Regions from separate parts of the Streptosporangium sandarakinum genome, predicted to be linked through region 3. Evidence: predicted binding sites of a transcription regulator. Region 3 holds the regulator's gene; each other region holds the start of a gene.

Region 1 (10,184 bases), 4.1 Mb from region 3:
GCCGCCGTTGAAGGCGAAGCCGTCGACGTCCTTGCCCTTCTTCTCCTGGATCTTCTTGGCCGCGGCGACGACCTCGTCCCAGGTCTTCGGAACCTCGATGCCGAGATCCTTGAACCAGTCCTTGCGGTAGAGCACCGCGCGGGAGCCCGCGCCCCACGGGACGGCGTAGACCTCGCCGTCGATGGTCTCCAGGCCGAGGAGGTTCTTCGGGATCTCCGCCTGGTCACCGGACTGCACGAGCTCGGTGATCGGGGACAGCGCCTCCTGGCTCTGCCAGAGCGGCACCTGGTCGTTGCCGATCTCGGTGACGTCCGGGCCGGCGCCGCCCGCGGCGGCGGCGGTGAACTTGTCGTTCACCTGGGGCCAGGGGATCCACTCGAGGTTGACCTTGGCGCCGGACTCCTTCTCGAAGGCCGCGTTCAGCTCGTCCATGTACTTCTGGGCGGCGGGGTTGCTGTCGCCGAGCCGCCACATGGTGAGCGTCTGACCGGCGAACTTGGGGCCGGAGGCGGCCGGCGCCGACGCCCCGGAGGTGGCGGCGCCATCGGACGAATCAGAGCCGCTGCAGGCGGCCAGGCCCAGCGCGAGGGCGGCGGTGGCGGCCGTCGTGGTGGCGATTCTCGCGAACTTCACTGGAGTTCTCCCTTTCCGGCTTTCAACGGGGGTGACGCTCTTCGGGCTGTCGGCTCGGGTCCCCGCGACCTGAGCGCGCTCCGGGCGGAGTGGGCGTCCTGTGGCCCGCGGGACTGTCGCCTGCGGGCTGACCATGGTTAAACTAACAATAAACTTTCTTAAAAGAAACGACCGTTAGCGGATCGTGACGGGGGGAGCGGACCTTGCCCAGACGCCCGGGAACACCCCGGCTGCTGCGCCAGCTCAACGATCGGGCGGCGCTGGAACTGCTGCTGGCCGGCGGACCCCTGACCCGGGCCGAGCTGGGAGAGCACACCGGCCTGTCCAAGGTCACCGCGGGGCAGCTGCTGGCCCGACTGGAAGAGCGCGGGCTCGTCGCGGTGGTCGGCGAGCAGGCGGGCGGGCGCGGCCCCAACGCCGCCCTCTACGGCCTCGTGCCGTCGTGCGCGTACGCCGCCGGGCTGGACGTCCAGCCCGGCCGGGTCAGCGCGGCGGTGGCCGACATCACCGGCGAGACCGTGGCCGAGGTGTCGGTGGACCCCAACGGCCACGACGACCCGGTCCGCCTGGTCTGCGGCGCCGTCGACAAGGTCTGCGCGTCGGCCGGCATCACCCGCTCCCGGCTGCGCGCCTTCGTGATCGGCACCCGCGGCGTCGTCGACCCGGCCACCGGCGACGTCCGCTTCTCCTTCGACCTGCCGTCCTGGCACGTGGGGGTGCTCGCCGGACTTCGCGACGCCCTCGACGTCCCCGTGCGGATAGAGAACGACGTCAACCTCGCCGCGCTGGCCGAGCACGTCCACGGCGCCGCCGCGGGACTGGACGACTTCGTGCTCGTCTGGGCCGGGGTCGGCCAGGGACTCGGGGTCATGCTCGGAGGGCGGCTGCACCGGGGCTTCACCGGCGGCGCGGGCGAGATCGGCTGGCTCCCGGTGCCGGGGGAGCCGCTCCCCACCGACGTGCACGAGCCGCAGTCGGGCTCCTTCCAGCGCCTGGTCGGCGGGGACGCCGTGCGCGGCCTGGCCGGCGCGCACGGCATCGGCTCCGGCCGCGCGCCGGTCTCCGTACCGCTCTCCGTGCCGGTCCCAGGGGCCGGGATCGGCGGCGCCGACGCGGCGGGTTCCGCGAACGGCTCGCGCGGGGTCACTCTCTCCGACGTGTCCGCGTCCCTGGGCGACCACGTCCGCGCGGCCGTCGAGGAGGGCGCGGAGGACTTCCTCGTCGAGCTGGCCGGCCGGCTGGCCGTCGGCGTGGCGGCGGTCTCGGTGGTGCTGGACCCCGGCCTGGTCGTGCTCAGCGGCGACGTCGGCCGCGCCGGCGGCCCCACGCTCGCGGCCAGGGTCGAGGAGGCGGTGGCCAGGATCTGCCCGAGCCGGCCGCGGGTCGTGGTCTCACGGGTCGAGGGCAACCCCGTGCTGCGCGGGGCTCTGGTCTCGGCCCTCGGCCAGGCCCGCGAGCAGGTCTTCTCCGAAACCGTCTGACCGGCCCCGGCCGGGCCCGCGCGCGGGTGGTTCCCGGAACCGTCTGACCGGCCCCGGCAGGATCCGCGCGCGGGTGGTTCCCGGAACCGTCTGACCGGCTCCGGCCGGGCCCGCGAGCGGGTGCTCCCGGAACCGTACGGCGGTCTCCGGTCAGGCGCGCAGGCGCAGGCCGCGCGGGGTCGGATGGAACCCGGCGGCCTCCAGCGCGGCGGCCAGGGGGGAGTCGCCCACGGCCGAGCCGTCCGCGCGCTCCACGGTCAGCTTCCCGAGGGCGCCGTCGCGCACCGCCAGCGCCAGGGCGTCCACGGCGGGCCGCAGCCGCTCACCGCCGGCGAAGGACAGCAGGGTCTTGCCGCCGCGCTCGACGTAGAGCACCAGATGCCCGTCGACGAGCACCACCAGGGAGCCCGCCTTGCGGCCCGGCTTGTGGGACACCTCCCCGGGATGGGAGGGCCACGGCAGGGCGGCGCCGTACGGGTTGGCCGGGTCGGCGGCGGCCAGCACCACCGCCCGTGGCACGTCCGCCACGGGCTTCCGGGTGCTCCAGAGGTCGGGGGCCGGCTCGGCGGGCCGGAGCGGGCTCGCCGCGGCGCGCATGCGGTCCACGGCGCCCGGCAGGGCGAACTGCGCCCCGCCCAGGCCCTCGACGAAGTAGCCCCGGCGGCAGCGGCCGCTCTCCTCGAACGCGCGCAGGACCTGGTAGACGGCGGCGAACCCGCCGGGCAGCCGCTCGGCGGCCACCGCGCCCCGGGTCACCACGCCGTGCCGCTCCAGCAGCGTCTCGGCCTGGGCGTGCGCCCGCTGGGTGGCGTCCCCCGCGGGCTCCGGCAGCAGCCACCAGCGCCCGCTCACGGTCGGCGGGCCGCTGCGGCTGGGCAGCACCGGCCGCCGCCTGCGGGTGGTGGCCGGGCGGTGCGCCGGGCGTCCGGTGCCGAGGGTGGCGCGCAGCGGCGCCAGCGTGTCACCGGTGATCCGGCCCGCCCACACGAGGTCCCACACCGCGGCCGTGAGCACCACGTCGTCCGGGGACGGGCCGGACGCGAGGAGCGCGCCGGCGCGGGCGCCCAACTCGCGGAAGAACAGCGCGCCCCCGCCACCGAGGGCGGACAGGACCGCCTCGTGCAGCGGGGTCATGGTGATCTCCAGTGGCTCGGGCATCAGCAGGGGCGCGGTGTCGGCGAAGTACAGCGCCACCCAGCCGTCCGCGCCCGGCAGCGATCCCTGACCGGCCCAGACGACCTCGCCCGAGGAGGTCAGCTCGTCCAGCAGCGACGGGTCGTATCCCGGCACCCGGGAGGGCAGGACCAGCGTCTCCAGCGCGGAGGCGGGCACCGCCGCGCCCTGGAGCTGCTCGATCGCACCCACCAGCGCGTCGATCGGCGGCCTGCTCCCCCGGGAGGCGCCGGTGACGCCGTGCCAGGCGGGGGCGAAGGCCGCGAGCGTCTCGGGGGAGACCGGCTCGACCTCCTTGCGGAGCCGGGCCAGCGACCTGCGGCGCAGCAGCCGCAGCACCCCGGCGTCGCACCACTCCTCGCCCCGGCCGCCGGGCCGGAACTCCCCGCTCACCACCCGGCCCGCCGCGGCCAGGCGGCGCAGCGCGTCGGTGACGACCGCCTGCCCCAGGCCGAACCGCGCCGCGGCCGTGGCCGCCGCGAACGGGGCGCGGGTGCGGGCGTGCCGGGCGACCAGATCGCCCAGCGGGTCGTCCACCGGCTCCAGGAACGCCTGCGGCACGCCGACCGGCAGCGGCACGCCGAGCGCGTCGCGCAGCCGGGAGGCGTCCTCGATCGCCGCCCACCGCTCCTGACCGGCGATCCGCACCCTGATCGCCCGCCGGGCCTCCTCCAGGCCGGCCAGCCACGCCGGGTCGCCCCCGCGCAGGCCGACGTCCTCGGCGAGCAGCGGGCCGTGCGAGCGCAGCAGGTCGGCGAGGTCCTCGGCGTCGCGCAGCGGCCGGTCGAGCCGCGCCAGCTCGCGCTCGGTGTCGGCGATGACGTCGGGGTCGAGCAGCTCGCGCAGGTCGGCCTGGCCCAGCAGCTCGGCCAGCAGGGTCGTGTCGAGCGCCAGCGCCTGGGCGCGGCGCTCGGCCAGCGGGGCGTCGCCCTCGTACATGAACGCGCCGACATAGTTGAACAGCAGCGACGCGGCGAACGGCGACGCCTGGGAGGTCTCCACCTCGACCAGCCGCACCCGCCGCGCCGCGATGTCGCGCATGAGCCGGACCAGGCCCGGCACGTCGAAGACGTCCTGCAGGCACTCGCGCATCGTCTCCAGCACGACCGGGAACGAGGCGTAGCGGCTCGCCACGGCCAGCAGGTGCGAGGCCCGCTGCCGCTGCTGCCACAGCGGGGTGCGCCTGCCGGGCGTGCGGCGCGGCAGCAGCAGGGACCGCCCCGCGCACTCCCGGAAGCGCGCGGCGAACAGCGCCGAGCCGCCGAGCTCCTCGGTGACGATCCGCTCGATCTCCTCGGCGTCGAAGACCGCGACGTCGGACGGGGGGTCGGAGAGCGTGTCCGGGATGCGCAGCACGATCCCGTCGTCGGAGTGGATCGCCTGGACGTCGACGCCGTAGCGCTCGCGCAGCCGCCGCCCGATCGCCAGGGCCCACGGCGCGTGCACCCGCGCGCCGTACGGCGAGTGCAGCACGACGCGCCAGTCGCCCAGCTCGTCGTGGAACCGCTCGACCACCAGCGTCCGGTCGTCGGGGACGTAACCCGTGGCCTCCCGCTGCTCGGCGAGGTAGGACAGGAGGTTGGCCGCGGCGAACCCGTCGAACCCGGCCGCCCGGATCCGCTCCGGCGCCCCGCCTCCCGAGGCGGACACCTCGCGGAGGAAGGCGCCGATCGCCCGGCCCAGCTCGGCCGGGCGCCCCGCGCTGTCACCGTGCCAGAACGGCAGCTTGCCCGGCCGGCCGGGCGCGGGGGAGACCAGGACCCGGTCGGCCGTGATGTCCTCGATCCGCCAGGACGTCGCGCCCAGCACGAACACGTCGCCCACCCGCGACTCGTAGACCATCTCCTCGTCCAGCTCGCCCACCCGCGAGGACTTCTCCCCGGCCAGGAACACGCCGAACAGCCCCCGGTCGGGGATCGTGCCGCCGTTGGTCACGGCCAGCCGCTGCGCTCCCGGCCGGCCCCGCAGGACGCCCGTGACGCGGTCCCAGACGATCCGCGGGCGCAGCTCGGCGAACTCCTCGCTCGGGTAGCGCCCGGCGAGCATGTCGAGCGTCGCCTCCAGGGCGCCGCGGGGCAGCGTCCGGTACGGCGCGGCCCGCCGTACCAGGGCCTCCAGGTCGTCCACCGTCCACTCGTCGAGCGCCGTCATCGCCACGATCTGCTGGGCGAGCACGTCGAGCGGGTTGCGGGGGTAACGCAGCTCCTCGATCTCCCCGGCGCACATCCGCTCGGCCACCACCGCCGTCTGCACCAGGTCACCGCGGTACTTGGGGAAGATCACGCCGCGGGAGACCGCCCCCACCCGGTGACCGGCCCGGCCGATCCGCTGCAGGCCGCTGGAGACGCTCGGCGGCGACTCCACGCAGGCGACCAGGTCGACCGCGCCCATGTCGATGCCGAGCTCCAGGCTGGAGGTCGCGACGACGGCGGGCAGCCGCCCGGACTTGAGGGCGTCCTCGATCGCCGCGCGCTCCTGCTTCGACACCGACCCGTGGTGGGCCCGGACGATCTCCGGGACCACGCCCTTGGACGCGCCCGCCTGCGCCATCATCTCCGCCGGGGCGGCGGACGAGGCGGGCGGCGGGGAGCCGGCCTCCCCCGTGCCGCCGGTGTCGTCGGGCCGCCGCTCCCAGGCCAGCTCGTTGAGCCGGGTGCAGAGCCGCTCGGCCAGCCGCCGGGAGTTGGCGAACACGATCGTCGAGCGGTGGGCGCCGATCAGGTCGAACAGCCGCTCCTCGACGTGCGGCCAGATGGACCGCCGGGCGGGCGGCTCGGTGAGCCAGCGGTCGTCGCCGAGATCGTCGCCGGCGCCGTCGCCGGGACCTCCGCCGGGTCCGTCGCCGTCACCGGAGGACGGCCGCGCCGGGGCGGAGTCGAGCTCGGTCATGTCCTCGACCGGGACGACGACCTCGATCTCGATCTCCTTCTCCGAGGGGGGCTGCACCACGACGGCCGGGCGGGGACCGCCGAGGAACTCGGCGACCTCGCTCACCGGGCGCACGGTCGCCGACAGGCCGACGCGCTGCGCGGGGGCGGGGAGCAGCGCGTCGAGCCGCTCCAGGGTGAGGGCCAGGTGGGCGCCGCGCTTGGTGCCCGCCACCGCGTGCACCTCGTCGACGATGACCGTCTCCACCCCGCGCAGCGCCTCGCGGGCCTGGCTGGTCAGCAGCAGGAACAGCGACTCGGGGGTGGTGATGAGGATGTCGGCGGGCCTGGCCGCGAACCGGCGCCGTTCCTCCGGTGAGGTGTCGCCCGACCGGATCGCCACGGAGATCTCCGGCGCCGGCAGCCCGAGCCGCCGGGCGGTCTGACGCAGCCCGGTCAGCGGCGCCCGGAGGTTGCGCTCGACGTCGACCGCCAGCGCCTTGAGCGGCGACACGTAGAGCACCCGGCAGCGCCGGGCGGCCTCACCGTCCTCGCGCGTGCGCCCACGGGACCCGCCGGAGCCCCGCGTGCCCCGCCGGTCGCCGGAGTCGCGGGCGCCCCGCGCGGTCCCGCCGGGCGGGGGCGCGGAGCCCGGCCCGCCGTCCGCGCCGCCGGCCTCGGCCGCGCGCTCGGCGGCCAGCCGGTCGAGCGACCACAGGAACGCCGCCAGTGTCTTGCCGGAACCGGTGGGCGCGACGACGAGGGTGTTGTCCCCGCGGGCGATCGAGGCCCACGCCCCCTCCTGGGCGGCGGTGGGCGCGGCGAAGGCGCCGGCGAACCATTCCCTGGTCATCGGGCCGAAGTGGTCGAGCGCTGAGCCGGTCACGGATCCATACTGCCCTCCGCCACCGACAGAACCGCCCGCCCGGAGCACCGCCTCCGGGGCGTCCGGTCACGAGCATCGTGGGGAGGGGTCACACTGGAGCCATGCGCCTGTCGGACTTCTGGAACCGGATGAGACTCCACTTCGGTGACGCCTACGCCGAGTCGTGGGCCCGCGACTACGTCATCGCCGACCTGGACGGCAGGACGGTGAACCAGGCGCTGGCCGAGGGCGTCGCCGCCAAGGACGTCTGGCGGGCCGTGTGCAAGGTGTCCGACGTCGCCGCCGGTCTGCGCTGAGCCGCCGGCTGGTGCTGAGCCGTCGGCTGGCGCTGAGCCGCCGGTCCGCGCCGGTCCGCTCCGCGACGCGGGGCGCCGTGGGACGGACGGGGGCGTCGAACCTCGATCGAACAATCGTTCGGCTATATTGGACACGCCGCCATCGATGGCGTGCTCTTCCAGAAAATGTCGGTCGCACCCCGTAGCTTTCTGGCAACCGATTCATCCCGTGACCCTCCAGGGGGGCTCCCATGGCAGCTAACGACCGCGAGAAGGCGCTCGAGACCGCTCTCGCCCAGATCGAGCGGCAGTTCGGCAAGGGCTCCGTCATGCGTCTCGGCGACGAGGCGCGGGCGCCCATCGAAGTGATCCCGACCAGCTCCATCGCGCTCGACGTCGCCCTCGGCATCGGCGGGTTCCCGCGCGGCCGCATCATCGAGATCTACGGTCCCGAGTCCTCGGGTAAGACCACGGTCGCCCTGCACGCGGTGGCCAACGCCCAGAAGGCCGGGGGCATCGCGGCGTTCATCGACGCCGAGCACGCCCTCGACCCCGAGTACGCCAAGAAGCTGGGCGTCGACACCGACGCGCTGCTCGTCTCCCAGCCCGACACCGGTGAGCAGGCGCTGGAGATCGCCGACATGCTGATCCGGTCCGGCGCGGTCGACCTGCTGGTCATCGACTCGGTCGCGGCCCTGGTGCCCAAGGCCGAGATCGAGGGCGAGATGGGCGACAGCCACGTCGGCCTCCAGGCGCGCCTGATGTCCCAGGCCCTGCGCAAGGTGGCCGGCGCGCTCAACAGCACCGGCACCACGGCGATCTTCATCAACCAGCTCCGCGAGAAGATCGGCGTCATGTTCGGCTCGCCCGAGACCACGACCGGTGGAAAGGCGCTGAAGTTCTACGCCTCGGTCCGTCTCGACATCCGCCGCATCGAGACGCTCAAGGACGGCACGGAGGCGGTCGGCAACCGCACCCGGGTGAAGGTCGTCAAGAACAAGATGGCCCCGCCCTTCCGCGTGGCCGACTTCGACATCCTCTACGGCGTCGGCATCTCCCGCGAGGGCGGTCTGATCGACATGGGTGTCGAGCACGGCTTCGTCCGCAAGTCCGGCGCCTGGTACACCTACGAGGGCGACCAGCTCGGCCAGGGCAAGGAGAACGCCCGCAACTTCCTGCGGAACCACCCCGACATGGCCAACGAGATCGAGAAGAAGATCAAGGAGAAGCTCGGCATCGGCCCGCGCCTCGACAGCCCGGCCGCCCCGCCCGCCGCTCCCGCTCCCGCTCCCGCCGCGTCCGGCCGGGGTTCCAAGGCGACCCCCAAGCCGGGTGACGTCTGATCCGGGACCGGTCGATGACGACGGGACCGACGGGGCCCGACTCCGGTCCGGCCGGCCAGGCCGGACCGCGGGACTGGGGCGCCTGGCCTGACGTGCCCGAGCCCTCGGGCCCCTCCCGGAAGGGGGGAAGGCGCGAGGGCCGGCGCGGAGGGAGGCGTTCCCGGGGCGCCCCCGACGGACGACTCCCGGACGGGCCGGTCGAGGGTTCCCCGGCGAGCCAGGGACCCGACGCCGACCCGCAGGCGGTGGCGCGTGCCATCTGCCTGCGGCTGCTGACCATGGGGCCGCGCACCCGGGCGCAGCTCGCCGAGGCGTTGCGCAAGCGCGACGTGCCGGACGAGGCGGCCGAGGCGGTGCTCGAACGGTTCTCCGAGGTCGGGCTCATCGATGACGAGGCGTTCGCCGCCGCCTGGGTGAGCTCGCGCCACACCGGGCGGGGGCTGGCCCGCAGGGCGCTCGCCTCGGAGCTCCGGCACCGCGGGGTCGACGAGGACACGGTGAAGGAGGCCGTGGAACAGCTCGACCCCGAGCAGGAGGAGGAGACCGCCCGCAGGCTGGTGGCGCGCAAGCTCTCCGCCACCCGGGGTCTGGATCGTGCCGTCCGGACCCGCAGGCTGGCGGGCATGCTCGCCCGTAAGGGATACGGCCCGGGGCTGGCGTTCCGCGTGGTCCGCGAAGCCCTGGAGAACGAGGAGTCGGACGGCCAGGCCTTCCCCGACGATCTCGATCATCCCTTCGAATAGCCCTCCGTTCCGGGTTCCTTGGTCATCCCTTTGGTGAGCCCTCCGGTTCATGGTGTGCCTTTGCTTGCCCGTTACCTGTTTGCCGCTTAGCCTCGACGACAGTGAGGAGTTACTCCGCGCAGCGCGGATTGTCATAACGGTTGATTACGGGCGAACAAATGCGGCGGATGAGGGCGGACAATGCGCCGGCGTGATCAGCCGGTGTGGAGCGGACCCTCGGTCGGCACCTGCCACGGTGACGACACCGCCTGACTTCTCCGTGCCGTGCGTGTGACCCCTCGCATGCTTGATATCCGCGACGCGAGGAGGGCGGGGCGCGCATGGATCCGATTGTGGTCGTCATACTGACCGGGGCCGTCGCGGTTCTTTCGGTGGTGACGATAGTCGCGCTGATCGTGTTGCTGCGCCGTACCGGTGGCGGGCCGATAGGCCCTTCTCCCGCGCAGATGGCCGAGGTTCAGACCGAACTGGAGGCCGCCCGGCGGGAGGCCGCCGACATCCGCGCCAAGGCGGAGAACGACGCGGGGGAGATCCTGCGCAGGTCCGAGCTGGCCGTCGAGGCGGCCGCGGAGTTGCGCAAGGAGGCCGAGGCGGAGAGCCGGGGCCTGAAGTACGAGATCAAGGAGCTCCGCTCCGACCTGGAGCGCCGGGAGAACCGGCTGGCCGAGCGGGAGCAGCGCCTGGACGAGGAGGCGAGGCGCCAGGCCGAGCGGGCCCGCAAGCTCGCCGAGACCGAGACCGAGCTGGTCGCCCGCCGGGAGGAGCTGGACCGGGTCGCCGAGG
Region 2 (10,184 bases), 920 kb from region 3:
ATGGGCCCGCTGCGGGCGATCTTCATCCGCGCCCCCTGGGTGGAATCGGTCGGTTCCGACGTCGACGTGCTGGCCCGAGCCGAAGCTGGGGATAGGATCGTCGCGGTCCGTCAGGGGCCTCTGCTGGCCACGTCCTTCCATCCGGAGCTCACCGGGGGCTGCGACGTGCATTCATACTTCGTTGAGATGGTGAGGGAGCTCTAGTCGATGTCCGGCCACTCCAAATGGGCGACGACCAAGCACAAGAAGGCCGCGCTCGACTCCAAGCGCGGCAAGCTGTTCGCCAAGCTCATCAAGAACATCGAGGTCGCGGCCCGGACCGGCGGCCCCGACCCGGACGGCAACCCGACGCTGTACGACGCCATCACCAAGGCGCGTAAGAGCTCGGTCCCGCTGGACAACATCGAGCGCGCCCGCAAGCGCGGCGGCGGCCTGGAGGCAGGCGGCGCCGACTGGCAGACCATCATGTACGAGGGCTACGCCCCCGGTGGTGTCGCCGTGCTGATCGAGTGTCTGACCGACAACCGCAACCGCGCCGCCTCCGAGGTCCGCGTGGCGCTGACCCGCAACGGCGGCTCCCTGGCCGACCCCGGCTCGGTGTCCTACATGTTCAACCGCAAGGGTGTCGTGCTCGTCCCCAAGGGCTCGCTCACCGAGGACGACGTGCTGGTCGCGGTCCTCGACGCGGGCGCCGAGGAGGTCAACGACCTGGGCGACCAGTTCGAGGTCGTCTCCGAGGCCGGTGACCTCGTCCCGGTCCGCAAGGCCCTGCAGGACGCCGGGATCGACTACGACTCGGCCGAGTCGAGCTTCCTGCCGACGATGAACGTCCCGCTCGACGAGGAGGGCGCGCGCAAGGTCTTCCGGCTGATCGACGCCCTGGAGGACAGCGACGACGTGCAGAACGTCTGGGCCAACTTCGACGTCTCCGACGAGGTCATGGAGAAGCTGGAGGCCTGACCGGCCGCCCGCCGTCTCGCCGTACGCCCGCCCCGCCGTGCCGCGGAGGCGGGCGTACGGCTGCCCGGGGACCTTCCGTGTACGGCCCGCACCCTGGAGACGGACCCCGTGTACGGCCCGGCCCCGCGCCCCGGGGACGACCCCGGGTGAGGTCCCGCGCCCTGAGGACGGACCCTGTGTACGGCCCGCGCCCCGGGGACGACCCCGGGTGACGCCTGCCCGGAACCCTCCGGGCGCCCGCCCGGGAGACCTTTCCGGCGGCCGTCCAGAGACGGAGTCATGGGGTTTTTGTGACGTTCGCCGGAAAATATGAGCGGCGATTTGCCTAAATAAATGAGGGCATATGCCGCCGTACGATGCCGAACCCTGATCTGATCTTCGCCGTGGCCGGCGTCGCCGCCCTGCTCGCGGCGATCCTGCCCCGCCTGCTCAACCGGCGTGCCTTCTCGCTGCCGCTGGCCTGCCTGATCGGCGGCGCGCTGCTCTACCTCCTGCCCCTGGACCTGCCCGACCCCGACCCGGTGGCCCACCGGGCGCTGCTGGAGCACGCCACCGAGATCTGCGTCCTCATCTCGCTGATGGGCGCCGGGCTGGCGATCAACCGGCCCTTCGAGCCGCGCCGCTGGACCTCCACCTGGCGGCTGCTGGGCTGGACTCTCCCGCTGACCGTCGGCGCCGTCACCCTGGCCGTCCACGGCCTGCTGGGCTGGCCGTGGGCCGCGGCGCTGCTGCTGGGCGCGGTGCTCGCGCCGACCGACCCGGTGCTCGCCTCCGACGTGCAGGTCGGCCAGCCCGTCGACTCCGAGACCGACGACGACGAGGTCCGCTTCACCCTCACCTCCGAGGCCGGGCTCAACGACGGCCTGGCCTTCCCCCTGGTGTTCGCCGCGATCGCGCTGGCGTCGGCGGGCGGCGGCCTGGAATGGGCCGGGCACTGGGCGCTGGTGGACCTGCTCTACAGGTGCGGGGCGGGCGTCGTGGCCGGCCTGCTGGCCGGCAAGGCGCTGGGCCGGCTGTTCTTCCGCGCCCAGGTCTCCGACCTGCGGCTGGCCGAGCACCGCGACGGCTTCGTGGCGCTGGCCGCGACCTTCCTCGCCTACGGCCTCACCGAGCTGGTGCACGGCTACGGCTTCATCGCGGTGTTCGTGACCGCGTGCACGATCAGGGCCGCCGAGCGCACGCACGGCTACAACGCCGTCCTGCACGGTTTCATCGAGCAGATCGAGCGGCTGTTCACCGCCTGGCTGATCCTGCTGCTCGGCGGGTTCGTGATCACCGGCGGCCTGGCCGCGCTCACCTGGCGGGGGGCGGCGGTCGGCCTGCTCCTGCTGCTGGTGATCCGCCCGCTGACCGGTTGGCTCGCCACGCTCGGCGGCCGGCCGGGACCGCGTGAGCGCGGCGTGCTGGCCTTCTTCGGCATCCGGGGCATCGGCTCGCTGTTCTACCTCGCCTACGCCCTCGGCCAGGCCGACTTCGGCGTACCCGCGGAGGAGCTGTGGGCGGTGGTGGCCTTCACCGTGCTGGCCTCCCTGGTGCTGCACGGCGTCACGGCGACCCCGGTGATGGCGCGCCTGGACCGCCTGCGCGGCCGGGCCGACGCGGACCGCCCCGCCGACGGGGACACCGGGGACGCCCCGGATGCCGGGAAGGCCGGGGATACCCGGGAGAACGGAGCCGCCGGGGACGGCGGAGGCCTCGGCGACCCGGGGAACGCCGAGCCGGTCCGCCACCCCTGACCCCGCCCGGCGGGCGGCGGTCCGGGGCCGGTTCACACCCATCGGGGGGTACGCCCTAGGTTGGGGGACCGTGGAAATACGTGAGCTGACGGCCGGTGACCTCGACGCGGCGCTGGACAACCGCGTCCGCGCCTTCGGGCCCGTCCCGGATGACGAGGCGGAGACCTGGCGGCGCAACGCCCTGCCCGCCGTCGAGGGCGGCAGATACCTCGGGGCGTTCGACGGCGCCCGCCTCGTCGCCACGACCCGCATCGAGGACTTCACCCAGTGGTGGCACGGCAGGCCGCTGCCCATGGGCGGCATCGCCTCGGTCACCGTCGCCCCCGAGGACCGGGGCCGCGGCGTCGGACGGAAGATCATGCGGACCGCCCTGGACCGCTGCGCCGCCCTGGGGCTGCCGATCTCGGCGCTGTACCCCGCCACCACCCGCCTTTACCGCTCGCTCGGCTGGGAGCACGCCGGGGCCCTGCACCGGGCCGTGCTGTCCACCGAGGCGCTGCGCACGATCCGCGTCGCCGGCGACGTCCCGCTCCGCCGTACCGGCCCCGGCGACGCCCGCGCGCTGGGCGAGGTCATCGGCCGCGTCCACGCCGCCACCCGCGCCTCCGGGCCGGTCCGCCGGAGCGAGGCGGCCGTGCGCCGGTGGCTGGAGGGCACCCGCGACTTCGTCTACCTGGCCGAGGACGGCTTCGTGGCCTACGGCTGGGACGGCCACGACATCTCGGTCAGCCATCTGCTCGCCGGCTCGGAGGCCACGGCCCGGGCGCTGTGGGCGCTGGTCGGCTCCTCGTCCTCCATCGCGAAGAAGGTCCGCGCGGCCGTCGCCCCCGACGACCCGGTGTTCTGGCTGCTCGGCGAACGGGTGAACGACGAGGTCGCGCAGACCCGCTGGATGTTCCGCGTGGTGGACCCGGCGGCGGCCGTCGCCGGGCGCGGGTTCCCGGCGGGCGTCACCCTCGACGCCGTGGTCCACGTCGACGACCCCGAGCGGCCCGCCTCCTCCGGCCCCTGGCACCTGTCGGTCTCCGGCGGCTCCGGTACGGCCCAGCCCGCCGGGGCCATCCCGAAGTCGGCGCCCGCCCTCACCGCCGGAGGCCTCTCCGCGCTGTTCGCGGGCGTGCCGACCACCACCCTGCGCCGCGCGGGCATCCTCACCGGACCCGCGGACGCCGACGACGCCCTCGACGCCGCCTTCCACGCCCGGCCGTACATGACCGACGCGTTCTGACCGCGCCGGTCATCGGGCGGAACGGCCGGGGCGGCGAAGGCTCCGGGGCCCGCCCCGCGGGCGGCGCGATGGCCGTGCGCGCCGTGCCCGCAGGCGGTAGAGTCGGGCACCGAACAGGTGTTCGGCGAGCGGAAGGCGTGCCGGTGCGGTTGCCCGAACTGCGGGTGATGGGGGTCGATCCGGGCCTGACCCGGTGCGGCCTCGGAGCGGTCGAGGGGCGCCCCGGGGCGCCGCTCCGCCTGGTCAAGGTCGGGGTGGTGCGCACCCCCGCCGACGACGAGATCGGGGCCCGGCTGGTGGCGATCGAGGCCGGCATCGAGCAATGGCTCGACGAGATCCGGCCCGACGCGGTGGCCGTGGAGCGCGTCTTCGCCCAGCACAACCTGCGCACCGTCATGGGCACCGCCCAGGCCTCGGCGGTGGCGATCCTGTGCGCCTCCCGCCGGGGGCTGCCGGTGGCGCTGCACACGCCGTCGGAGGTCAAGGCCGCGATCACCGGCAGCGGCACGGCCGACAAACGACAGGTCGGCACCATGGTGACCAGGCTGCTGCGGCTCGACGCCATGCCCAAGCCCGCCGACGCCGCCGACGCGCTCGCCCTGGCCATCTGCCACATCTGGCGGGGCGGCGCCCAGAACAGGCTGGCCGAGGCGGCCGCCCGGGCCACCGGCGCCGGCGGCGGAGTGACGGCCGCCGCGTACTTCCGCGGGCGGAACAGGCCCGCCGGATACTCGAGAGGAACGACGAAGTGATCGCCTCGGTGCGAGGACGGGTGGCCGCGATCGCCCCCGACGGAGCGGTGGTCGAGGTCGGCGGCGTCGGCGTGCTGGTGCACTGCACGCCCGGCACGCTGGCGGCGCTGCGCGTGGGGGAGGAGACCCGGCTGGCCACCTCGCTGGTGGTGCGCGAGGAGTCCCTCACGCTGTACGGCTTCGCCGACGACGACGAGCGCAGGATCTTCGAGCTGCTCCAGACCGCCAGCGGGGTCGGCCCCAAGGTCGCCCTGGCGATGCTCGCCGTGCACACGCCCAACGCGCTGCGGGTGGCCGTGGCCGCCGCCGACGTCAAGGCGCTGACCCGGGTCCCCGGGGTGGGCCCCAAGGGCGCCCAGCGGATCATCGTCGATCTCAAGGACAAGCTCGGCACCCCCGAGGAGGCCGTCAGCGCCGCCCTCAACGGCGGCTCGGCCGCCCCCGTCTGGCGCGAGCAGGTCCACTCCGGCCTGGTCGGCCTGGGATACTCGGCCAAGGACGCCGACGAGGCCGTCGCGGCCGTCGCCCCCCAGGCCGACGCCGAGACGGCCCAGGGCCGCTCGCCCCAGGTCGCGGCGCTGCTCAAGGCCGCGCTGCGCGTGCTGAGCGTGCGGTGAGGGGGGGAGACGCCGTGAGCTTCGAGCGGGATCTGGTCTCGGCCGACGCCGACGCCGAGGGTGACGAGCGGCTGGTCGAGGCCGCGCTGCGGCCCAAGCGGCTGGAGGAGTTCATCGGCCAGGCGCGGGTGCGCGAGCAGCTGTCGCTGGTGCTGCAGAGCGCGCTGCGGCGCAACCGGCCGCCCGACCACGTGCTGATGAGCGGCGGCCCCGGCCTCGGCAAGACCACCCTCGCCCTGATCATCGCCACCGAGCTGTCGGCGCCCATCCGGATCACCTCCGGACCGGCGCTGGAGCGGGCCGGCGACCTCGCGGCCATCCTCTCCACGCTGTCGGAGGGCGAGGTGCTGTTCATCGACGAGATCCACCGGATGGCCCGCCCCGCCGAGGAGATGCTCTACCTCGCGATGGAGGACTTCCGGGTCGACATCGTGGTGGGCAAGGGGCCCGGCGCCACCGCGATCCCGCTGGAGGTCGCCCCGTTCACCCTGGTCGGCGCCACCACCAGGGCCGGCCTGCTGCCCGCGCCGCTGCGCGACCGGTTCGGGTTCGTCGCCCACATGGACTTCTACGACGCCGGCGAGCTGGAGCGGGTGCTGCACCGCTCGGCGACGCTGCTCGGCCTGGAGCTGCCCGGCGACGCCGCCCGCGAGATCGCCGGCCGTTCGCGCGGCACGCCCCGCATCGCCAACCGCCTGCTGCGCCGGGTCCGCGACTTCGCCGAGGTGCGGTCCGACGGCGTCGTCACCCGTGACGTCGCCGCGGCGGCGCTGAACCTCTACGAGGTCGACGCCGAGGGGCTCGACCGGCTCGACCGGGCGGTCCTGTCGGCGCTGCTGGGCAAGTTCGGCGGCGGCCCGGTCGGCCTGTCCACCCTCGCGGTCGCGGTCGGCGAGGAGCCCGAGACGGTGGAGGTGGTGGCCGAGCCGTTCCTGGTGCGCCAGGGGCTGCTGGCCCGCACCCCCCGGGGCCGGGTGGCGACCGCCGCCGCGTGGATCCACCTGGGGTTGACCCCGCCGCCGGACGCCTTCGGCGCCCAGGTGCCCGTCGATCTCGGGGATGACTCCGGCCCCGCGTGACGTTGGATTTCAAAAGGGGAAGACCCGCGGGGTCAATCACAGATCGATGACAACGATATCGAAATGGGAACTTCCCCCCGAGTCCGTTCGTGGGTTCGTTGCCGCGCTCCTAACAGCTCGCCTAAACTCCGTGGCTTGGCTGGCTGTGTAGGCTGACGTGCTGAGCGGCGTGCCCGTATACGACGTCCGGCGCCACGCCGGTCAATTCTGAAGCGTAAGGAGCGGCCCCATGGGCGGCAACAGCGGTTACTCAAGCCTCATCATGATCGTTCTGATGGTCGTGGTGTTCTACTTCCTGCTCATCCGGCCGCAGCGCAAGCGGCAGCAGGAGCAGGCCCAGATGCAGAACTCCCTGGCTCCGGGAGCCCGCATCATGACGACGACCGGCCTGTTCGCGACCGTCACGGCCATCGACGGCGACGACGTGATCCTGGAGCTCGCCCCCGGCGTCGAGACCCGCTGGGTCAAGGCCGCGATCGGCCGCGTTCTGACTCCGGTCGACGACACCGCCTCCGATGACGTCGAGTCCGCGGGTGTCGTGGAGGACAATGAGGTGGAGACCGTTCAGCCGAAGGGCGACAGCCAGGACTCGCAGCAGAAGTGAGCAGGCTCGCCAACCATCCCCTATAGCCGAAAGAACTGACGACCAGTGGCCCGACCGACCAGCGGCCAGAGCAAGCCGGGGCGCATGCTCCTGGCGCTCCTGGCGCTCATTCTCGCCATGGGCGGGGTGATGGCCCTCAACAAGGCGTTCACCCCCGAATATGGCCTCGACCTCGCAGGCGGCACCACGGTGACGCTGTCGCCCGTCACGCCCAACGGCGGAGCTCCCTCCCAGGAGAGCCTCGACCTGGCCGTGAACATCATCCGTGACCGGGTGAACGGCAGCGGCATCTCCGACGCCGAGGTCGCCAAGTCCGGTGACAACATCGTCATCTCCGTCCCCGGAGCCGGCCAGGAGGAAGTCGTAAAGCTGGTCGGCACCACCGCGGAGCTGCGTTTCCGCCAGGTGCTGGCTGTGGGGGAGGGCTCGCCCGCGCCCCCCGGGCAGATGCCCACCCAGGCGCCGACGCCGTCCGTCGCCCCGTCGGACGGCAAGGCCACCGACGGCGGCGAGGCCACGACGACGCCGGCCCCGAGGAGCACCGCCCAGTCCAGCCCGAGCGCCTCGCCCACCGGCCGGGCGCTGTCCTCGGCGCTGACCGCCCCGAACCCGTCGACCGCCCCTTCCACCGAGGCGGAGACGGGGGCGAAGAAGACCGTGACGGACCGGCGGGCCGCACGTGAGCCCAAGTCCGAGGCCAAGGACGGTGAGGAAGCCCCAGCGGACCGGCGCGCGCGCCGGGCGGCCAGGAACGCCGCGGCCCCGTCCGCCACCCCGACCCCCAGCGCGACCCCGTCCGCTCCGGCGAACGACCCGCTGGCCGGCGTCGACACCACCGGCATCGACCCCAAGGCCCTTGAGCGGTTCAAGACGCTCGACTGCGCCAAGGACAAGGGCCAGGGCGCCCAGGACGCGCCGGACCAGCAGTACGTCGGCTGCAGCCAGGACGGCTCGGCCAAGTACATCCTCGACAAGGCCGCCGTCACCGGCACCTCGATCGACAAGGCCACCTCCGGCGTCGACCAGACCACCGGCGAGTGGCTCGTCCAGCTCTCCTTCAAGGGCCAGGGCCCGCAGCAGTGGTCGAAGGTCACCACCACCGCCTTCAACTCCCAGCCGCCGCGCAACCAGGTCGCCATGGTGCTGGACGGCGTGGTGATCTCCGCGCCGGTCATCCAGGAGCCCATCACCGGCGGCCGGGCCCAGATCTCCGGCAACTTCACGCAGGTGACCGCCGACGACCTGGCCAACCAGCTCAAGTACGGCGCGCTGCCGCTGAAGTTCCAGAAGAGCTCCATCGAGGAGGTCTCCTCCACCCTGGGCGCCGACCAGCTGCGCGGCGGCCTGATCGCCGGCGCGATCGGCCTCGGGCTCGTGCTGATCTACTCGCTGCTCTACTACCGCGGCCTGGGCATCGTCTCGGTGCTGAGCCTCGTGGTCGCCACGGTCCTGACCTACGAGTCGGTGGTCATCCTCGGCGCCACCGCGGGCTTCCGCCTGTCGCTGCCGCACATCATCGGCCTCATCGTCTCGATCGGCATCACCGCGGACTCGTTCATCGTCTACTTCGAACGCATCCGTGACGAGATGAAGGAGGGCCGCCGCTCGCTGCGGACGGCCGTCGAGGTCGCCTGGACCCGCGCCCGGCGCACGATCCTGATCGCCGACGCGGTCATGTTCATCGCCGCCGTGGTGCTGTACTTCCTGGCCGTCGGCGGTGTGGCCGGCTTCGCGTTCGCGATGGGCCTGACCACGCTCATCGACATCGTGGTGGTGTTCATGTTCACCAAGCCGTTCGTCGCGCTCCTCGCCAGGAGGAAGTTCTTCGCCAAGGGCCACAAGCTCTCCGGTCTCGACGCCGAGCGCATGAGCCAGAGCTCCGCCGCCCCGACCCTTCCGCAGGAGGCCTGATGTCCGGCATCGCGCGTCGGCTGTACCGCGGCGAGGTCAACGTCGACTTCGTCGGCCGCAGAAAGCTCTGGTACGGCCTGTCGGCCTTCCTGCTGGCGATCTCCATCCTCGGCCTGCTCCTCCACGGCCTGAACCTCGGCGTGGAGTTCAAGGGCGGCTCGGTCTTCTCCTTCAAGGCCCCCTCGGCGAGCATCGAGCAGGTGCGCGGCACCTTCGAGGAGGCCGGGGCGCACCAGGTCATCGTGCAGGAGACCAACAACGGCTGGCGGGTCACCACCGAGAGCCTGCCGCCCGAGGAGGTCACCAAGGTCCAGAAGGAGGCCGCCCAGGACTACGGCCTCACGCAGGACCAGGTCACCCTCCAGGTGATCGGCGGCTCGTGGGGCGGCCAGGTGGCCAACAAGGCCATCATCGGCCTGATCGTCTTCATGCTGGCGATCATCCTGTACCTGACGGTGGCCTTCGAGTGGAAGATGGCGCTGTCGGCCATCGTGGCGCTCTTCCACGACCTGATCATCACCGCCGGCGTGTACGCCTGGTCCGGCTTCGAGGTCACCCCGGCGACCCTGCTGGGCTTCCTGACCATCCTCGGATACTCGCTGTACGACGCGGTCGTCGTCTTCGACATGATCAAGGAGGTCACCGCCAAGCTCGGCACGACCTCCAAGATGACCTACACCGAGGCGGCCAACAACGCGCTGAACCACACGCTGATCCGGTCGCTGAACACCACGCTGGTGGCGATCCTGCCGGTCGCGGCGATCCTGTTCATCGGCACCACGCTGTTCGGCGCGGGCACGCTGAAGGACCTGTCGCTGGCCCTGTTCGTCGGTATGATCGTCGGCACCTACTCCTCGCTGTGCGTGGCGACGCCGATGCTGGTGACGCTGAAGGAGCGGGAGCCGCGCTACCAGGCGCTCGCCCGCCGGGTCGCGAGCCGTGCCGGGTCCGCCCCCGAAAAGGGCGCCAGGCAGCCGGTCACGGCGGCGGCGGCCAACGGCTCCGCGCCGGCCGGCTCCGTGGCCGACGGCGACAAGCGCAAGAAGAAGTAACCCCACCAAGATGGCGCCTCCGCTCCCGTCCCCCGGGGGCGGAGGCGTTTTCGTCAAGGAAGTGACATGAACGACCTGCGCACCCTCATCCTCGACCGGATCCGCGACGTGCCCGACTACCCGCAGCCGGGCGTGGTCTTCAAGGACATCACCCCCCTGCTCGCCGACCCCAAGGCGTTCGCCGCCGTGGTGGACGAGCTGGCCGGCGCGTACCGGGTGGACAAGATCGTCGGTATCGAGGCCCG
Region 3 (10,184 bases):
CACCCTCTTCCTTGTACCAGTCGAGGATCGACTCCATGGTGTCGTCGACGGCGAGGATGAAGCAGGCGCTCACCTGCTGCGGCGAGGCGGTGCCGACGTTGAACCACACCGGCGAGTTGAAGCTGAAGACCTGGTTGACCAGGGCGTGCTTGAGCTCGTGGTCGAAGATCTCGGCGTCCTCGTCGGTGGCGAAGTAGCCGTTCTCCACCGCGGTCCTGGTGTAGACGCCCACCACGCGGTCGACCAGCTGCTTGAGGCTCCACTCGCGCTGCGGGGTGCCCACCGCGCCGCGGAAGTACTTGGTGGTCACGATGTTGGCGGCGTTGACCGACCAGGACTCGGGGAACTCCACGCCCCGCTGCTCGAAGTTGATCGAGCCGTCCCGCCAGTTGGTCATGACGACGTCACGGCGCTCCCAGGACACCTCGTCGTAGGGATGCACCCCGGGGGTGGTGAAGATGCGCTTCATCTTCATCCCCTTGCGCAGCCGCTTGCCCCCGCCCGCGGTCGTACCGCTGACCGTCTCCGTCATGACTTCCCCCTTCCGGGGCCCCGCTTCGCGGAACCCACGAGTCGGACCACATCAACGCGCCGCTCTGGCCCCCGGCGCCCGGGGTTTGAATTCAGTCCTGCTTGGCGGAGCGTTCCGCGCGCAGCTGCTCGATCTCGGCCTCGAAGTCGGCCAGGGTCTCGAAGCCGCGGTAGACGGAGGCGAACCGGAGATACGCCACCTCGTCCAGCTCGCGCAGCGGGCCCAGGATCGCCAGCCCCACCTCGTGCGCCGCGATCTCGGCCGATCCCGTCGCCCGGATGCTCTCCTCCACCCGCTGGCCCAGCTGGGCGAGGGAGTCCTCGCTCACCGGACGCCCCTGGCAGGCCCGCCGCACTCCGGCGATCACCTTGTCCCGGAAGAACGGCTCGGTCACCCCGCTGCGCTTGCTGACCATGAGCAGGACGGTCTCCTGCGTGGTGAACCTGCGGCCGCATTCGGGGCACGTGCGCCTGCGGCGGATGGCACCGCCGTCGTCGGTGGACCGGCTGTCGATGACCCGCGTGTCAGGGTGACGACAGAACGGACAGTGCACGCGGGTCGCCTCCTTGGCCTGCCGTGACCCCGCACCCTGTGTTTCGCCTCGTGCGTCCCGCAAATCCCATGGCAGGGGCGCTCGCGCACATCTTCCAAAGGTCGAAATGCGGTAACGAAAACACAATCTATGGTGAGCTTCGCCGGTGGAGCCACTAGATGTTGTGGTCCAACGGTAGGAGGGTCGGACCATGAACGCAAGTCAGCCGGACCCCGCGCGCCGAAGTCGCTGATCAGCGCGCCGCCTCGGCGTGTCTCCCCCTCCTGCCCCGCCGGTCACGGTGGTAACACCCCCCATTGCCCCTTTTCGTCCTCACGACCCACGACCCACGACGCCGTCGCGCCCTGGCGCCCCGGCGGCCGGCGGGGCGCCGGGGCGCGCCGTCACCCTCCGGGGCGCGTCGCCGCGGCGATCGCGATGATCACGGCGCCGCCCGCCAGGGCGCGGCGTCGCCGGGGGCCGGGGCGCGCGAGGAGTCGGCGCACCCCGGATAGCCGACCCCGAGGGTCGCGTCGACACGGGGAGCGAGCCACAGCGCCCCCAGGGTGACGAGCGTGAGGACCGCCAGCACGACGGCCCTGCCCCGCCTGGTGAGCCGGACCGGCGCACCAGGGTATCGGACGTTCCCCGGCGGCCCGGGCCTGCGGCCGGGCCGCCGCCGGGACCGTCGCGCCGCCATCTCCGCCGCGGTCGTCTTCATATTGACCCCACCCCCTCCGACCTGGTCGAACACACGTCGAGGAAAGATCGGTGAATCGAACACGATGTCGATCGAACTCCCGTACGATGTTGTACACCACGCCGTCGGTCATTTCGAGGAAGACTCGAACAGTTGTTTGAACATGATCTTCGACGGCGGTACGGTCGCTGTGTGCGACACGGGCAATACAGACCGGGAGGCAAGGAGATCGCATGAGCGAGCACGACGAGAACGGTTCGGCCGTCAACGACCTGGCGGTGCGCAGACGTGACTCCCTCGGCCTCACCCCCAGGCAGCGGAAGATCCTGGAGGTCATCCGCGACTCGGTGCAGCAGCGCGGTTATCCGCCGTCCATGCGGGAGATCGGCGAGGCGGTGCAGCTCACCAGCACCTCCAGCGTGTCGCACCAGCTGACGGCGTTGCAGCGCAAGGGCTACCTGCGCCGCGACCCGCACCGTCCCCGCGCGCTCGAGGTGCGCCTCCCCGGCGAGCCGGTGCTGTGGGTGGACCCGGACGCCGCCCAGGAGACCGTCAGCCGCCCCACCGCGGCCTATGTCCCGCTCGTCGGCCGGATCGCCGCCGGCGGCCCGATCCTCGCCGAGGAGAGCGTCGAGGACGTCTTCGCCCTGCCCAAGCAGCTCGTCGGCGAGGGCACGCTCTTCCTGCTCCAGGTGACCGGTGACTCGATGATCGAGGCCGCCATCGCCGACGGCGACTGGGTCGTCGTCCGCCAGCAGCCGGTGGCCGACAACGGCGACGTGGTCGCCGCGATGATCGACGGCGAGGCCACGGTGAAGACCTTCAAGCGCAAGGGCGGCCACGTCTGGCTGGTCCCGCACAACCCGAACTACGACCCGATCCCCGGCGACGAGGCGACCGTCCTGGGCAAGGTCGTCGCGGTGCTGCGCAAGCTCTGACCCTTCCCCGGAAGAGCGGGCCCCGGTCTCCACCGGGGCCCGCTCCTTTTCACGTGCCGGTCGTCTTCACACGCGTCCGGCCGCCCGGGGACCGCTTCACACGCCGGTCGCCTTCGTGCTCGATGCGAGCCCGGGCCGGCCGGGGACCGTCCGGCCCGCAGGCCGCCGGTCCCCGGAATGGAGGCATCCGCCGTACGGACGCCCCGGAGCCTCAGGGGACGATGTTGACCAGCTTCGGCGCGCGGACGATGACCTTGCGCGGGTCGCCGTCCAGGAAGGCTCGGACCTTGTCCGAGGCCAGCGCCAGCGCCTCCAGCTCGGCCTCGGAGATCTCCGGGGAGACCTCCAGCCGGTCGCGGACCTTGCCCGCGACCTGCACCACGCAGGTGACCGACTCCTGGACCAGCAGTGCCGGGTCGACCACCGGCCAGCCCGCCCTGGCCACCGACGCGGAGCGGCCCAGCCGCTCCCAACCCTCCTCGGCGGTGTACGGCGCGACCAGCGACAGCATGACCGCCAGCGCCTCGGCCGCCTCGCGGACCGCCGGGTCGGCGGCGCCGGGACCGGCGTCGATGGCGCGGCGGGCCGCGCTCGTCAGCTCCATCAGGCGGGCCACCGCGACGTTGAAGCGGTGGGACTCGGCCAGCTTGGTCACCTCGTCGACGGTCCGGTGGGTGAACCGGCGCAGCTCCAGGTCACCGGTGGAGACGTCGGCGCCGGGGGCAGAGGCCGCGCCGGCCTCGGCCATGACGCGGAACGCCCGGGCCAGGAACTTCTGCGACGCGGCCGGGGAGACGTCGGCCCAGTCGATGTCGTCCTCCGGCGGACCGGCGAACACCACGGTCAGCCGGACGGCGTCCACGCCGTAGGCGTCGATCTGCTGGCCCAGGTCGACGCCGTTGCCCAGCGACTTCGACATCGCCTTGCCCTGGTTGATGACCTGACCCTGGTTCAGCAGCCGCCGGAAGGGCTCGGTGAAGTCGACCATGCCCATGTCGTGCAGGACCTTGGTGAAGAACCGCGCGTACAGCAGGTGCAGCACCGCGTGCTCGACGCCGCCGACGTACTGGTCGACCGGCCCCCACAGACGCAGCTTCTCCACGTCGAACGGGCCCTCCTCGTAGGAGGGGTCCACGTAGCGCAGGAAGTACCAGGAGGAGTCGACGAAGGTGTCCATCGTGTCGGTGTCCCGCCGCGCGGAGCCGCCGCACTTGGGACAGGCGACCGTGACCCAGTCGTCGGCCGAGGCCAGCGGGGAGACGCCCTTGGGCGCCAGGGCCTCGCCGCGCATGTCGGGCAGGGTGACCGGCAGCTGGTCGTCCGGGACCGGCACCTCGCCGCAGTCCGGGCAGTGGATGATCGGGATCGGGCAGCCCCAGAAGCGCTGGCGTGACAGCAGCCAGTCGCGCAGCCGGAAGTTGACCGCGGCCCGGCCGGTGCCGCGCCCGGCCAGCACCTCGATGATCTTCTTGATCGCCTCGGCCTTGCTCAGCCCGTCCAGCGGGCCGGAGTTGACCAGGGTGCCCTCCCCCGCGGTGGCGACGCCGGTCTCACCCGGGTCGGCCAGGCCGGTGTGCACGACGACCTGGACCGGCAGGTCGAAGGCCCGGGCGAAGTCCAGGTCACGCTGGTCGTGCGCGGGAACGGCCATGATGGCGCCGTGGCCGTAGTCGGACAGCACGTAGTCGGCCGCCCAGACCGGCATGCGCTCGCCGGTGACCGGGTTGATCGCGTGGCGGCCCAGGAAGACGCCGGTCTTCTCCTTCTCGGTGGACAGCCGGTCGATGTCCGACAGCTTGGCCACCTCGGCGCGGTACGCCTCGAACGCCTCCCGCTGCTCCTCGGAGACGATCTCCTCGGCCAGCGGGGCGTCCGGGGCGACCACGAAGAAGGTCGCGCCGTACAGGGTGTCGGGGCGGGTGGTGTAGACGGTGACCGGCTCGTCGCGGCCCTCGATCGCGAAGTCGACGTCGGCGCCCTCGGACCGGCCGATCCAGTTGCGCTGCATGGTCAGCACGCGCTCGGGCCACTCGCCCTCCAGCTGGGTCATGTCGTCCAGCAGCCGGTCGGCGTAGTCGGTGATCTTGAAGTACCACTGGGTCAGCTCACGGCGGACCACCTCGGCGCCGCACCGCTCGCACCGGCCGTCCTTGACCTGCTCGTTGGCCAGCACGGTCTGGTCGGCGGGGCACCAGTTGACCAGGCCGCCCTTGCGGTAGGCCAGGCCGCGCTCGAAGAAGCGGGTGAACAGCCACTGGGTCCAGCGGTAGTACTCGGGGTCGCTGGTGTGCAGGCGGCGAGACCAGTCGAAGGAGATCCCGTAGCGCTTGAAGGAGTTCGCCTGGGTGTCGATGTTGGCGTAGGTCCACTCGGCCGGGTGGGCGTTCCGCTTGATCGCGGCGTTCTCGGCGGGCAGGCCGAAGGAGTCCCAGCCGATGGGGTGCATCACGTTGTGGCCGCGCTGCAGCCAGTAGCGCGCCACCACGTCACCGATGGCGAACGCCTCGGCGTGGCCCATGTGCAGGTCGCCCGAGGGGTAGGGGAACATGTCGAGCACGTAACGCCGCTCGCGGGTGTCGGCCGGGTCGTCGTCGGCGCGGAAGGGCTGCAGTTCCTCCCACCGCCGCTGCCACTTGGCCTGCAGTGCCTGCGGGTCGTAGTGCTGCTCGTCGCTCTGGATGTCGGCTCGCTCGCTCACGTCAATCTTCCCTCGGTATACGTATGCGTAGGTGATCTGACCCATCCGGCCCAATAGAAAAACCCTTCGCGCTCACGCGAAGGGCAGCCGCACCGGCAGGGCGTCTAGCCCCGGGAAGGCCGGTGCGGCCCGGTAAGCAGCAGGGCCGCGGCACGCATACGTCAAGACTATCGCAGTTCGCAAGCCGTGTTCATGGCCCGGAGAACCTTCGTCCACGGCGAAACGCCGGCATCCGGGATCGTGGTCCGGCACAATGGACCGGACCGCTGGATACGGGCGGGCCGAGATCCGATGGCGATGCGTCCGTTACGGCCTCACCTGCCTCGCCCGTTTACTCTTCTCACCGTGGCACACTCAGTCGAGCCGGGGCAGGGCCCGGACCCCTCCGAGGCCGGCCTGCCGTTGCAGGACCCGCCGACCGATCCCACCGGCCTTCAGTTCCGGGGAGGATTCTCCCGTTTCCCTGGGAACCATCCCGCCCCGCATGAGACCATGCCCAATACCCACAATTCGGGCGCCCGCGCAGGAGGTACGGAAGCAATGGCTTCGGAGCAGTCCAGCCAGTCGAGCCTGCCCCCGGCATGGCCGCAGCCGGCCGACCCTCCCAGCTGGGCGGACGACCCCCTCGGCACCGGACCGCGGCTGCCCCGCCCGCAGGACGTCTCCCAGGCCGGCGGCTCCGGGCAGACCTCGCCCGGCAACGGCTGGCAGGCCGCGATGGCGCAGGGCGACGACGTCTTCCGCCAGCAGCCCCCGGCCCGCAGTCCTCCGGCCGGCAGGCCCCGGACGCGCGGCAGCCCGGCGGCCAGGACGGCGGCTCGCAGCCCGGCGGCGACTCCTGGCGGACCGGCGTGCCCGGCAGCGGCTCCTGGCAGCAGGCATTCGGCGCACAACCCCCGGCCGACCCGCAGGCTCCCGGCTCCCCCTCGGGCGGCGAGCCGTGGCGGACCGGCCCCCCGTCCCGGGACGGCTCCGGCGAGAGCGGCGGCTGGGACGCCGCATCCCAGCCCTCCGGCACCGGCTGGCACACCGAGCCGGGCGCGACCGCGGCGATGCCCGCCTACTCCCCCTCGGCGACCAACCCTCCGGGCGCGAACCCCGACCCCTTCGGCCGGCGGGACCCTCTCACCGACGCCGACCCGTTCAACCGCGACCCGCGGTCCAACCCTGATCCTTTCAACGATCCTTTCAACCGCGACCCGCGGTCCAACCCCGACCCGTTCGGCACCCGCGACCCCTTCCGCCCGTCCCCGGACGGCGGCCCGGCGGGAAACGGACCCCAGGCGGCGGGCGCCCCGCCGGAGGCCCCGGCGTACCCCGCGCCCGGCCAGAACGGCCCCGGCCAGGGAATGCCCCCGCAGGGAATGCCGGGTCAGGGAATGCCCGGTCAGGGCGGGCCCGGCCACCCCTTCCCCGGCGGCGGCAACGGCGGACCTCAGCACGACCCCCGGCAGGGCCCAGGCCAGCCGGGCGGCCACCTCAGCCGCGACCCCTCCGACCCCAACCGGCCGTTCGTCACGGCGGGCCAGATCAGCGGCCCGAAGACCCCGCCGCCGGAGCGCCAGCAGGAGCTGTGGGACACCGTCTTCGGTGACAACTACCAGGCCATGGGCGACGATGACGACCTTGAGGACCGCGGCAGGCCGATCTGGATCTACGCGCTCGCCGGCTCCGCCGTGATCGCGCTGGTCGGCGTCGTGCTCTGGGCGTTCCTGGCCGGGCCGCTCGCCTCCGGCAAGGAGGACGAGACCGCCGCCCCGCAGACCAAGCCCTCGTCCGCCGCGAAGGACCCCGCCAAGAGCGGTTCGGTGCCTCGCCTGCCGCGCTTCCCCGGCAAGGCGTCCCCGGTCTCCGGCGCCCTGGTCGACCAGGGCGCCGCGATCAGCGTGCCCAGGCTCGGCGGCCCCTGGCGGCTGGACCAGCGGCCGGCCGTACAGACCTCCTACGGCTTCGACACCCGCCAGTACGTCCCCGCCGGCTCCGACGCGGCGGGCAAGCCGCAGTTCGCCCAGGTGATGTCCGGGCCGCTCTCGGCCCGGATGAAGAGCAAGTACGTCGAGGGCAGGCTCGCCCCGGTGATCAACGCGGTGGCCTCGGCAGCCCGCGGCAAGTTCTTCCCCCAGGGCAACACCGCCCGCAAGACCGCCCAGCAGACGCTGAAGGTCGGCGGGCACCCGGCGCAGCTCGCCGCCTACGAGATCACCGCCGGGGAGACGAAGACCACCGTGGTGGTGGCGGTCGTGAACACCGGGGCCCAGCTGCCCTCGGTCGTCTACATGTCGGTGCCGGACAGCAAGAAGGAACTGCTGCCCGACATCAACACCGTGTTCAAGTCGATCAAGCCCGCGGCCTCGTGACCTGAAGACCCCGGCCCCCGGGGTCTTCAGGGTCAGAACTCGCAGGTCATGTGCTTGATGCCGTTGATGAAGCTGGAGTAGAGGCGCTCGGGCCTGCCGCCCTCGATGTTCGGCACCCGGCGCAGCAGCTCGCGGAACATCACGGTGATCTCGCGGCGGGCCAGGTGGGCGCCGAGGCAGAAGTGCGGGCCCGGCCCGCCGAAGCCCACGTGCGGGTTGGGACTGCGGGTGATGTCGAAGCGGAGCGGGTCGGCGAAGACGCTCTCGTCGCGGTTGGCCGCCCAGTAGTAAAGGACCACCTTCTCCCCCTCGCGGTAGAGGTGGCCGTTCATCTCGTGGTCCCGCGTCACCTTCCGGCGCATGAAGTTCACCGGCGAGGCCAGGCGGACGATCTCCTCCATCGCGCCGGGCAGGCGGCCGTCGAGGTCCGCGAGGAGCAGGGCGCGCTGGTCGGGGTTGCGGGTGAGCAGGCGCAGGCCGTGCGAGATGGCGTTGCGGGTGGTCTCGTTGCCGGCCACGACCAGCAGGATGAAGAACGAACCGAGCTCCTGCGCGGTGAGCTTCTCGCCGTCGATGTTGGCGTTGACCAGCGACGAGGTGAGGTCTCCGGTGGGCTGTTCGACCCGCGAGGCGGCGAGGTCCTGGACGAGCTGCTGCAGTTCCATCCCGGCGGTGAGCAGCTTCTCGGCGACCGATGTCGCGTCGCCGCCGCCGTACTCGGGGTCGAAGCCTCCGAGGATCACGTTCGAGCGGTCGAAGACGAAGCCGTACCGGTCCTCCGGGATGCCCATCATGTCGCAGATGATCTTCAGTGGGAGCTTGGCCGCGACCTCGGTGACGAAGTCGCAGCCCGGACCGGTGGCGATCAGGTCGTCCACGATCCGCTCGGCGGCCGCCTCGACGTCGACCTCGAACTGTTTGATCATCTTGGGGGTGAACGCCCGGGAGACGATCCGGCGGAGCCGGGCGTGCCGCGGGTCGTCCATGTTGATCATGGACCCGAAGTACTCGGTGAACTCCGGCGGCATGTCCGGGATGTTGGTGGCCCCGCCGTCCCCCGAGCAGAAGACCTCGGGCGTACGGCTGGCCTCCAGGATGTCGGCGTGCTTGACCAGCGCGTAGTAGCCGAGACCGCGCGGCGCGAAGGAGACCTCCGGCTCCTGGTAGAACGCCGGATGAGGAAGCTCGCGCAGCAACCGGAAGGCGTGCTCCCGCTCCGCCATGGGCCTGGCCCAGAAATCGTAGTCGGAAAGATCGAAGTCGCTCGCGGAGACGATCGGCTTCCGCTCGGCTGGCGTCACGCTCATAGTGCCCATCATTTTCGCAGGTCTTGATCGGGTCAATGGAGTGTCGTCAGAAGTCGCAGGTGAAGCGCTCGACGCCGTTGACGAGGCCGGCGCGGAGGCGGTTCGGGGGGCGCGGGACGGCCCGCCGTTTCAGCGAAGCGGACCGGCGGCGGCCGGGCGCGCGGCGACGCGAACATCCCTCGCCGCCGACGACCCGGGGAAAGCGATGTCCAACGGACCGGCATCTTCCGGTGAAACCGCCACACCAGCCTCCACTAGAACAGAGTTCGGTTTTTCGATCCTGCCACACGATCTTCCGGTCGGCCAGACCGGGACGGCCGAAACCCCGAGGCAACGGGTCCCGCCCCGGCGTGACGGACGGTGGCCCGCGGGGTTCGTACGGCTTTACAGAAGCCGCCCTCATGACAGCCTTCCGCCCGCCGACGTGGGGCATATGCACGCCGGGTCGATGGCTTGGGGGGTCGCTGGTACGTGCTGCGGTGGGTGTTTCGGGCCGCTCAGGCTGGGGGTTTTCCCACTTGAGGGCGTTTCCCTGTGTTTGAGCGGGTCGGTGGTTGCCGGGTTGGTGGGTGTTTCGGGCCGCTCAGGCTGGGGCTTTTCCCTGTTGGGGGGTGTCTTCCTGTGTTTGGGCGGGTCGGTGGTTGCCGGGTTGGTGGGTGGTGCGCGCTGCGGTGGGTGGGTGTTCCGGCCGGCGTTGTGGTTGCTGTCTGGTGGTTTCCGGCCTTCGGCCTGGCCTCGGGCGCGGTGGTTTCTGGCGTTTTGAAGCCGGCCGGAACACCCACCCACCTCCGCGCCATGACTGACCGATTCGTACGGCCTGCTCGCCGTAGCTTCTTCCTTTCCGCCCGGCCCATGGTTCCCGCCGCCGCTGAAGCGACCCTTGCTCCCGGTCGGGGGCGAGTCGCCGCAGCCTTGCGGCCACACTGACAAGGGAGAGCGCAGGGCCGGGCGCCGTAATCGGTCACGTCGAGCTCAGCCTGCCCCCGCTCCCTGACGTGACCTTGTGTTCCGCCACGGCGCCTCCCCCTGTCCGACTCGCGTGGCAGGCTCGCGATACGTCCGGGAATTCCCGCCGAGTGCCCGGGGCCGGTGAGCGCCGACGTCCCTCGGCCAGTTCGAG

The links. Region 3 encodes LexA, which represses DNA repair genes until DNA is damaged. Its sites were predicted from a motif close to TCGAACANNTGTTCGA; they were not measured.
Region 1: a site for LexA is predicted at 7,443-7,458, ahead of recA (recombinase RecA). Genes of this name have one in related genera too.
Region 2: a site for LexA is predicted at 4,034-4,049, ahead of ruvC (crossover junction endodeoxyribonuclease RuvC). Genes of this name have one in related genera too.

What each region holds. Positions count from the first base shown of each region.
Region 1 covers NZ_CP192034.1:2,078,691-2,088,874, forward strand. The annotation lists gene ACQP10_RS09785 (sugar ABC transporter substrate-binding protein) at 1-633, opposite strand, end outside; gene ACQP10_RS09790 (ROK family transcriptional regulator) at 837-2,114, shown strand; gene ACQP10_RS09795 (ATP-dependent helicase) at 2,265-7,007, opposite strand; gene ACQP10_RS09800 (DUF3046 domain-containing protein) at 7,142-7,336, shown strand; gene recA (recombinase RecA) at 7,567-8,658, shown strand; gene recX (recombination regulator RecX) at 8,673-9,401, shown strand; gene rny (ribonuclease Y) at 9,722-10,184, shown strand, end outside.
Region 2 covers NZ_CP192034.1:5,222,956-5,233,139, reverse strand. The annotation lists gene pdxT (pyridoxal 5'-phosphate synthase glutaminase subunit PdxT) at 1-204, shown strand, start outside; gene ACQP10_RS24475 (YebC/PmpR family DNA-binding transcriptional regulator) at 208-960, shown strand; gene ACQP10_RS24470 (cation:proton antiporter) at 1,317-2,696, shown strand; gene ACQP10_RS24465 (GNAT family N-acetyltransferase) at 2,767-3,924, shown strand; gene ruvC (crossover junction endodeoxyribonuclease RuvC) at 4,083-4,676, shown strand; gene ruvA (Holliday junction branch migration protein RuvA) at 4,673-5,293, shown strand; gene ruvB (Holliday junction branch migration DNA helicase RuvB) at 5,308-6,372, shown strand; gene yajC (preprotein translocase subunit YajC) at 6,602-6,976, shown strand; gene secD (protein translocase subunit SecD) at 7,022-8,887, shown strand; gene secF (protein translocase subunit SecF) at 8,887-9,939, shown strand; gene ACQP10_RS24430 (adenine phosphoribosyltransferase) at 10,006-10,184, shown strand, end outside.
Region 3 covers NZ_CP192034.1:6,140,916-6,151,099, forward strand. The annotation lists gene ACQP10_RS28335 (vitamin B12-dependent ribonucleotide reductase) at 1-532, opposite strand, end outside; gene nrdR (transcriptional regulator NrdR) at 624-1,085, opposite strand; gene ACQP10_RS28345 (hypothetical protein) at 1,507-1,785, opposite strand; gene lexA (transcriptional repressor LexA) at 1,998-2,702, shown strand; gene leuS (leucine--tRNA ligase) at 2,914-5,400, opposite strand; gene ACQP10_RS28360 (hypothetical protein) at 6,252-7,757, shown strand; gene ACQP10_RS28365 (cytochrome P450) at 7,790-9,064, opposite strand; partial or broken gene ACQP10_RS28370 (TlrC/CarA/OleB/SrmB family ABC-F type ribosomal protection protein) at 10,143-10,184, opposite strand, start outside.